Regions from separate parts of the Halomonas elongata DSM 2581 genome, predicted to be linked through region 1. Evidence: predicted binding sites of a transcription regulator. Region 1 holds the regulator's gene; the other holds the start of a gene.
What was found. Region 1 encodes sigma-54, which starts transcription at its own class of promoters, with help from an activator protein. Its sites were predicted from a motif close to TGGCACNNNNNTTGCTNT; they were not measured.

Region 1 (3,410 bases):
ATGCCGACACCGGCCACGCCTGGAGCGAAACGCCGGCCACGCTGAGTCAGCCGCCCCAGTCGATGCAGGGCGAGCGTTTCGACGCCTGGCTTCATGACAATCGCGCCCGACTGACCGACAATGTCCGCGGCCACCATCCGCCGGCAACCGACGAGGACCCCGAGCCATGACGCGACCGACTCTCGCCGCCCTACTGGGCCTGACACTGGCCATGCTGACGCTCGTCACCTCCCAGGCACAGGCACTCGAGGGCGACGCCAGCGCGCCGATCCAGGTCGAGGCCGATCGCCTGGACCTCGACGACCGGGCCGGCACCGCCGTCTACCAGGGCAACGTGCGCATTCAGCAGGGCAGCATGCTGCTGACCGGCGCACGGGTGGAAATCCGCCGCAACGACGCCGGCCAGCTGTCCCAGGCCATTGCCACCGGCCAGCGCGCCTACATCGAACAGCAACCCGCTCCCGACGAATCCGTGGTACGCGGCTGGGGGCAGCGCATCGTCTACCACGTCGCCGAGCGCCGCATGGAGCTCATCGACCAGGCCGAACTGCACCGGGGCGGCGACACCTTCAACGGTGGCTATCTGGAATACTTCCTCGACCGCCGCGTCGTCCAGGCACGCTCTGCCGCCGAGGGCGTCGAAGGCAACCAGCGAGTACGCATGACCCTGGAGCCCGAGAAGCAGGATTCTCAATGAAGACACTCCATGCACGCCACCTGGCAAAGAGCTACAAGGGCCGCCGCGTGGTCCACGACATCAGCCTGGAGATCGATCAGGGCCGCATCATCGGCCTGCTCGGCCCCAACGGGGCCGGCAAGACCACGTCCTTCTACATGATCGTGGGGCTGGTTCGTGCCGATGCCGGGCAAGTCGCCATCGGTGACCGGGACCTGTCCGGCGCCGCCATGCACGAGCGCGCCCGCGCCGGCATCGGCTACCTGCCTCAGGAAGCCTCGATCTTTCGCAAGCTCAGCGTGGCCGACAACATCATGGCCATCCTCGAGACCCGCAAGGATCTCGATCGAGCCGGCCGTCGCGCCCAACTGGAATCGCTGCTGGAAGACTTCCACATCACTCACATCCGCAACAACGCCGGCATGAGCCTGTCCGGTGGCGAACGTCGTCGAGTGGAAATCGCCCGCGCCCTGGCCACCGAACCCGACTTCATTCTCCTGGACGAACCCTTCGCGGGCGTGGATCCCATTTCCGTCGGCGAAATCAAGGGTATCATCCGCCAGCTCAAGGCCCGCGGCATCGGCGTGCTGATCACCGACCACAACGTCCGCGAGACCCTCGATATCTGCGACGGCGCCTACATCGTCGGCGACGGCCAGATCATCGCCGAGGGCAACGCCGAGGCGATCCTCGCCAACCAGCAGGTGCGCGATGTCTATCTGGGACAGGACTTCCGACTCTGATCCATGCCGGTCACTGTCCGGCATGGCGCCCCTCACCCATCTTTCCCCAGTCTGTCTGATCACAACAAGCTGATATAAGGAATGCTTTATCGCCAAGGCACGAAAATTGCCAATGGCATGATAATTGCTTGAACAAGGGCTTGCATGCGCCGCGACAGCGGACTAGGGTGGGGTTTTCTCGCACGTTGAGCGGATCTCTTTTCCTATGGCCATGAAGGCTTCCCTGCAACTGCGGCTCGGCACCCAGCTCACTATGACACCTCAGCTGCAGCAGGCCATTGCCCTGCTGCAGCTTTCCACCCTCGACCTGCGCCAGGAAGTCCAGCAGGCCCTGGAATCCAACCCCATGCTGGAGCTCGACGAGGACTTCGGCGAGCTGGCGGTCGGCGAGACGGCCGAGGACGACTGGGCCAGCGAGATTCCCGATGAACTGACCGTCGACAGCGACTGGTCCGACACCTATCAGGACGCCGGCCTGGGAAGCCTGAGCGGCTCGGGCAGCGGCGAGGCCCCCGATTTCGAACGCCAGGCAGCCGGCCAGAGCCTGCAGGGTCACCTGGCCTGGCAGTTGGCCATGAGCGGCCTCGAGGAACGTGCCTCGCGTATCGCCGAAAGCCTGATCGATGCGGTGAACGACGACGGCTACCTGGACCAGCCCCTGGACGACATCCGCGAGGGCCTGCGCGACCAAGGGCTGGAGGGACCGTCCAGCCGCGAGGTCGAAGCCGTACTGCTGCGCGTACAGCAATTCGAACCCACCGGCGTCTTCGCTCGCGACCTGCGGGAATGCCTGATGCTGCAACTCGCCGCCCTGCCCCAGGACACCCCCTGGCTTCCACAGGCCCGGCGCCTGGCCCGCCAGTTTCTCGAGGCCCTGGCCGGTGATGACCGACGCCTGCTGAAACGGCGCCTCGGCCTGGACGACGAAGCCCTCGACGAAGTGATCTCCCTGATCAGAGGACTCGATCCACGCCCGGGCAGCACCTTCGCCAGCGGCAGCGACGACTATGTCATCCCCGATCTCATCGCCCGGCGCGACGAACAGGGCTGGCAGGTCGAGCTCAACCCCGAGGCCATGCCGAGACTGCGCATTCAGCCCGACTACGCCGCCCTGATCCGGCGCGCCGACAAGAGCCAGGACAACCAGTTTCTCAAGGATCACCTGCAGGAAGCGCGCTGGTTGCTCAAGAGCCTGTCCAGCCGCAACGACACCCTGCTGCGGGTCGGCCACGAGATCATGGTCCGCCAGCTGGATTTCCTGGAACACGGCGAGGAGGCCATGAAGCCGCTGATCCTGGCCGATATCGCCCAGGCCGTGGAAATGCACGAATCGACCATCTCGCGGGTGACCACCCAGAAATACATCCACACGCCGCGCGGCGTGTTCGAGCTCAAGTACTTCTTCTCCAGTCATGTCGGCGGTGGCGACGACGCCCATTCCAGCACCGCCATCCGCGCCCGGATCCGCAAGCTCATCCAGGAGGAACCGGCCCGCAAACCGCTCTCCGACAACAAGCTCGTCACCCTGCTCGCCGAGGAAGGCATCGAAGTGGCGCGACGCACCGTGGCCAAGTATCGCGAAGCGATGAACATCCCGTCCTCGAGCCAACGCAAGCGCCTTCGCTGACCTCCCGAACCGGGGCGCGAAAGGCGCTTTACACAGGGGGTTTGCTCGACTCCAAAAAGGGTTACAATCGAGGCACAATCCCAGGAGCAAGGAGCGTGTCATGCAAGTCAACCTCACCGGCCATCATGTGGAATTGACCGACGCCCTGCGTGACTATGTCCAAGAGAAACTCGCGCGCCTCGAACGTCATTACGACAACATCACCACCGTGCAAGTCACGCTCTCCGTGGAGAAGGAACGCCAACAAGCTGCCTGTACCCTGCATGCTGCCGGTGCCGACCTGCATGCCGAAGCAATGGACGGCGACATGTACGCCGCCATCGACGCCCTCGCCGACAAGCTCGATCGCCAGTTGGTGAAACAC
Region 2 (3,410 bases), 730 kb from region 1:
CAGGAACGGCAGCAGGAGGGCGGCGAAGAAGAAGAAGGTCAGCAGTACCGGTGCCAGGTCGTTGAGCATCACCCCGCCGGTGAAGGAGGCGGTGATCACTTCCGGGCCGACCTGGAAGAAGGTCATCAGCGCGAAGGCGGCGCCCAGCAGGCGCATCACCAGCCACAGTGGCGCGACGTTGAACAGCTCGCCCAGGGCGTTGCCGCGGGCCCAGCCGGGACGGGTGAACTTGACGATCAGGGTCAACAGCGCCGAGGCGCACAGCACGACCACGGCGATGGCCGGCAGGGCGTCGCCGAGCAGCGCCTTGAGGCCGTCGGCGAGCAGCCCCATGCCGATGTTGATGGTGTCGCCCGTCGAGAAGGGCACCAGAAACATGCCGATACCGATCAAGGACGGCACGAGAAACTTGAGCAGCCCGGCCTTGCCGAGCGGGGCGCCGCCTAGCGCGGTGTTCGAGGTGGAATCGAGAGAAGACATGGTGAAACCCTGTTTGGCGTTGTAATGGGGATACCCGACCGAAGGGCCGGGCAAGGTGCTCGGGTGTCAGTCGCGGTATTGGACGCCGGGCAGTACGCACAGCATCTCGTAGAGCAGGGTGGCGCCCATCAGTGCGGTATTGCCGCTGGTGTCGTACGGCGGGGCGACTTCGACGAGATCGCCGCCGACCACGTTGAGCCCCTGGGCGCCGCGCACGATCTCCAGCCCCTGTTGGGCGGTCAGACCGCCCATCTCCACAGTGCCGGTACCCGGCGCCACCGAGGGATCCAGGCCGTCGATGTCGAAGGAGATGTAGACCGGGCCGTCGCCCATCTGCTCGCGAACCTCGGCCATCAAGGGCGCCAGCGACTTGTACCAGCACTCTTCGGCGGTGACGACGCGGAAGCCCTGTTCGCGGCACCAGTCGAAATCGTCGGCCGCATAGCCCGTGCCGCGCAGGCCGATCTGGACGACGCGCTGGCTATCCAGCAGGCCCTCTTCCTGGGCGCGGCGGAAGGGGCAGCCATGGGCGACCTCTTCGCCGAACATCTGGTCGTTGATGTCGGCATGGGCATCGATATGAATCAGCCCGACCGGGCCGTGCTTCTTGGCGATGGCGCGCAGCACGGGCCAGGTCAGGGTGTGGTCGCCGCCCAGGGTCAGGGGCACGCAGTCCTGGGCGAGCACGGCGTCATAGTGGCGCGTGATGATGTCGAGGTTCTTGGGCAGGTTGAAGGTGTTGATCGGCACGTCGCCGATGTCGGCCACCTGCAGGCTGTCGAAGGGCGCGGCGCGGGTGGCCATGTTGTAGGGGCGCAGCATGCGCGATTCGTCGCGGATCTGGCGCGGCCCCAGACGAGTGCCCGGGCGGTTCGAGGTACCGATGTCCATGGGGATGCCAATGAAGGCGGCATCGAGGCCGACGGCGTCGCTCTGGGTGGGCAGGCGCATCATGGTGGAGGGGCCGCCGAAGCGCGGCATCTCGTTACCGCCGAGGGGCTGGTTGAAATCGCTCATGGTTGGCTTCCCGAGTCGTGGTGATTGTCGCCCTGATTACAGCAGGAAGTGTGCCAGGATATTGTTTTCTTGTTTTTCAGTCGGTTACCTAATCGATGATTCATCGATGAATCGCGCGAGGCCGTTGAGTGATACACTTATGTATCAATGATCCAGGAGTGTATCGATGTCATGAGCGAGTTCGACTCCCCGATCCTGAGAACCATCATCGAAACTGCCCACGACCACTTCTTCGTGGTCGAGGCCGATGGGCGCATACGCGATGTCAGCCCGGCAGCGGCGGCGGTATACGGCATGTCCCGCGAGGACTTGTGCCGGACGACCGTCCAGGCGCTGGAGGCCAAGGGCGTGCTGCGGCCCTCGGTCAGCCTGGAGGTGATGCGCACCGGCGAGCCCGCTCAGGTGGCCCAGGTGACCAGTACCGGCCGGCGCGTCATCGCCCAGGCGCATCCGGTATTCGACGGCGGCAAGCTTGTCGCCGTGGTCAGCCGTTCGATGGATCTCACCGATCTGCAGTTGCTGCAGGAGGAATATGCACTGCTGCAGCGCCGCTTCAACGAGCATCTCCAGCGCGGCGGCGGTGAAGAGGCTGGCGGCGAGCTCGAACTGGCGGACCTGGAGGCCCGCAGTGGTGTCATGCGCGAGGTCGCGCTGCTGCTCAAGCGGGTGGCGCCGACGGATGCCACGGTGCTGATGCTCGGCGAGTCGGGGGTTGGCAAGACCGCCTTCGCCCGGCAGCTGCATCACTGGAGTCCACGGCACAAGGGCCCTTTCGTCGACGTCAACTGCGGGGCGATTCCCGAGAGCCTGTTCGAATCCGAGATGTTCGGTTATCGGCAGGGGGCCTTCAGTGGTGCCGCACCGGGGGGCAAGGCAGGGCTGATGGAGCAGGCCGAGGGCGGCACGCTGTTTCTGGACGAGGTCGGCGAGTTGCCGTTGCCGATGCAGGCCAAGCTGCTCAAGGTGATCCAGGACGGCTGTATCACACGGCTCGGTGACACCCGTGCGAGGCGTGTCGATTTCCGCCTGGTGGTGGCCACCAACCAGGACCTGGCGCGTAGTGTCGAGACCGGCCACTTCCGCCTGGACCTCTATTATCGGCTCAATGTCATTCCCGTGACCCTGCCACCGCTGCGGGAGCGCCGCGAGGATATTCCCGGGCTGGTCGAGCGCCACCTGCAGCGCCTCAACACGCGTTATGGCCGCGACAAGATCATCGCCCGTGATGCCTGGCAGACGCTGATGGGCTGGGAGTGGCCCGGCAACGTGCGTGAGCTCGAGAACTGGCTGGAACGTGCCTGGCTCTCGGCGGGCGAGGACGTGATTCGGCCCCGGCAGGAAACCGGGCAACCGGACGGCACCGAGCGGGCCGTGACGTCGATGATGGAAGGTGAGGCCTCAGTCAGGCGCCCTGGCCTGGCCGAGGGCGAGACGCTCCAGAGCGCTCTGGCACGCACCGAGCGCGATATCCTGGCCGAGCTGTGTCGCGAAGCGAACTCGACCTACGCCATCGCTGAGCGCCTCGGCATCAGCCAGCCAAGCGTGGTGAGGAAGTTGCGGCGACATGGGCTGCGTATCGAGCGCTCGCGTTGATAGGGGATTCTTGACCCGTCAATTTATCATGATAAATTGACGGCGATGCTCGATCCCTGACCCAACAAGGACAACGACATGAGCCTACAAGAGCAGACGCTGCGCGAGCGCAGGCCGTGGTACCGGACCGTTCCGGACCCCATGGTGCTGATCTTCCTGATCCTGGTCGCCACCTATGTGTTGACCTTCTTCATTCCTGCCGGCGAGTTCGAGCGAGTGGTGCGCGATGGCCGTACCGCCGTGGTGCCCGGTTCCTTCCATTACCTCGGTGACGTGGCGGCGATTCATCCCTTCGATGTCTTCGTGGCGATTCCCAAGGG

Region 2: a site for sigma-54 is predicted at 1,536-1,553, ahead of speB (agmatinase). Genes of this name have one in related genera too.

The regions. Positions count from the first base shown of each region.
Region 1 covers NC_014532.2:1,070,947-1,074,356, reverse strand. The annotation lists gene lptC (LPS export ABC transporter periplasmic protein LptC) at 1-170, shown strand, start outside; gene lptA (lipopolysaccharide transport periplasmic protein LptA) at 167-697, shown strand; gene lptB (LPS export ABC transporter ATP-binding protein) at 694-1,419, shown strand; gene HELO_RS04990 (RNA polymerase factor sigma-54) at 1,625-3,046, shown strand; gene hpf (ribosome hibernation-promoting factor, HPF/YfiA family) at 3,147-3,410, shown strand, end outside.
Region 2 covers NC_014532.2:342,810-346,219, forward strand. The annotation lists gene HELO_RS01550 (YjiH family protein) at 1-480, opposite strand, end outside; gene speB (agmatinase) at 547-1,497, opposite strand; gene HELO_RS01560 (sigma-54 interaction domain-containing protein) at 1,669-3,090, shown strand; gene HELO_RS01565 (YfcC family protein) at 3,169-3,410, shown strand, end outside.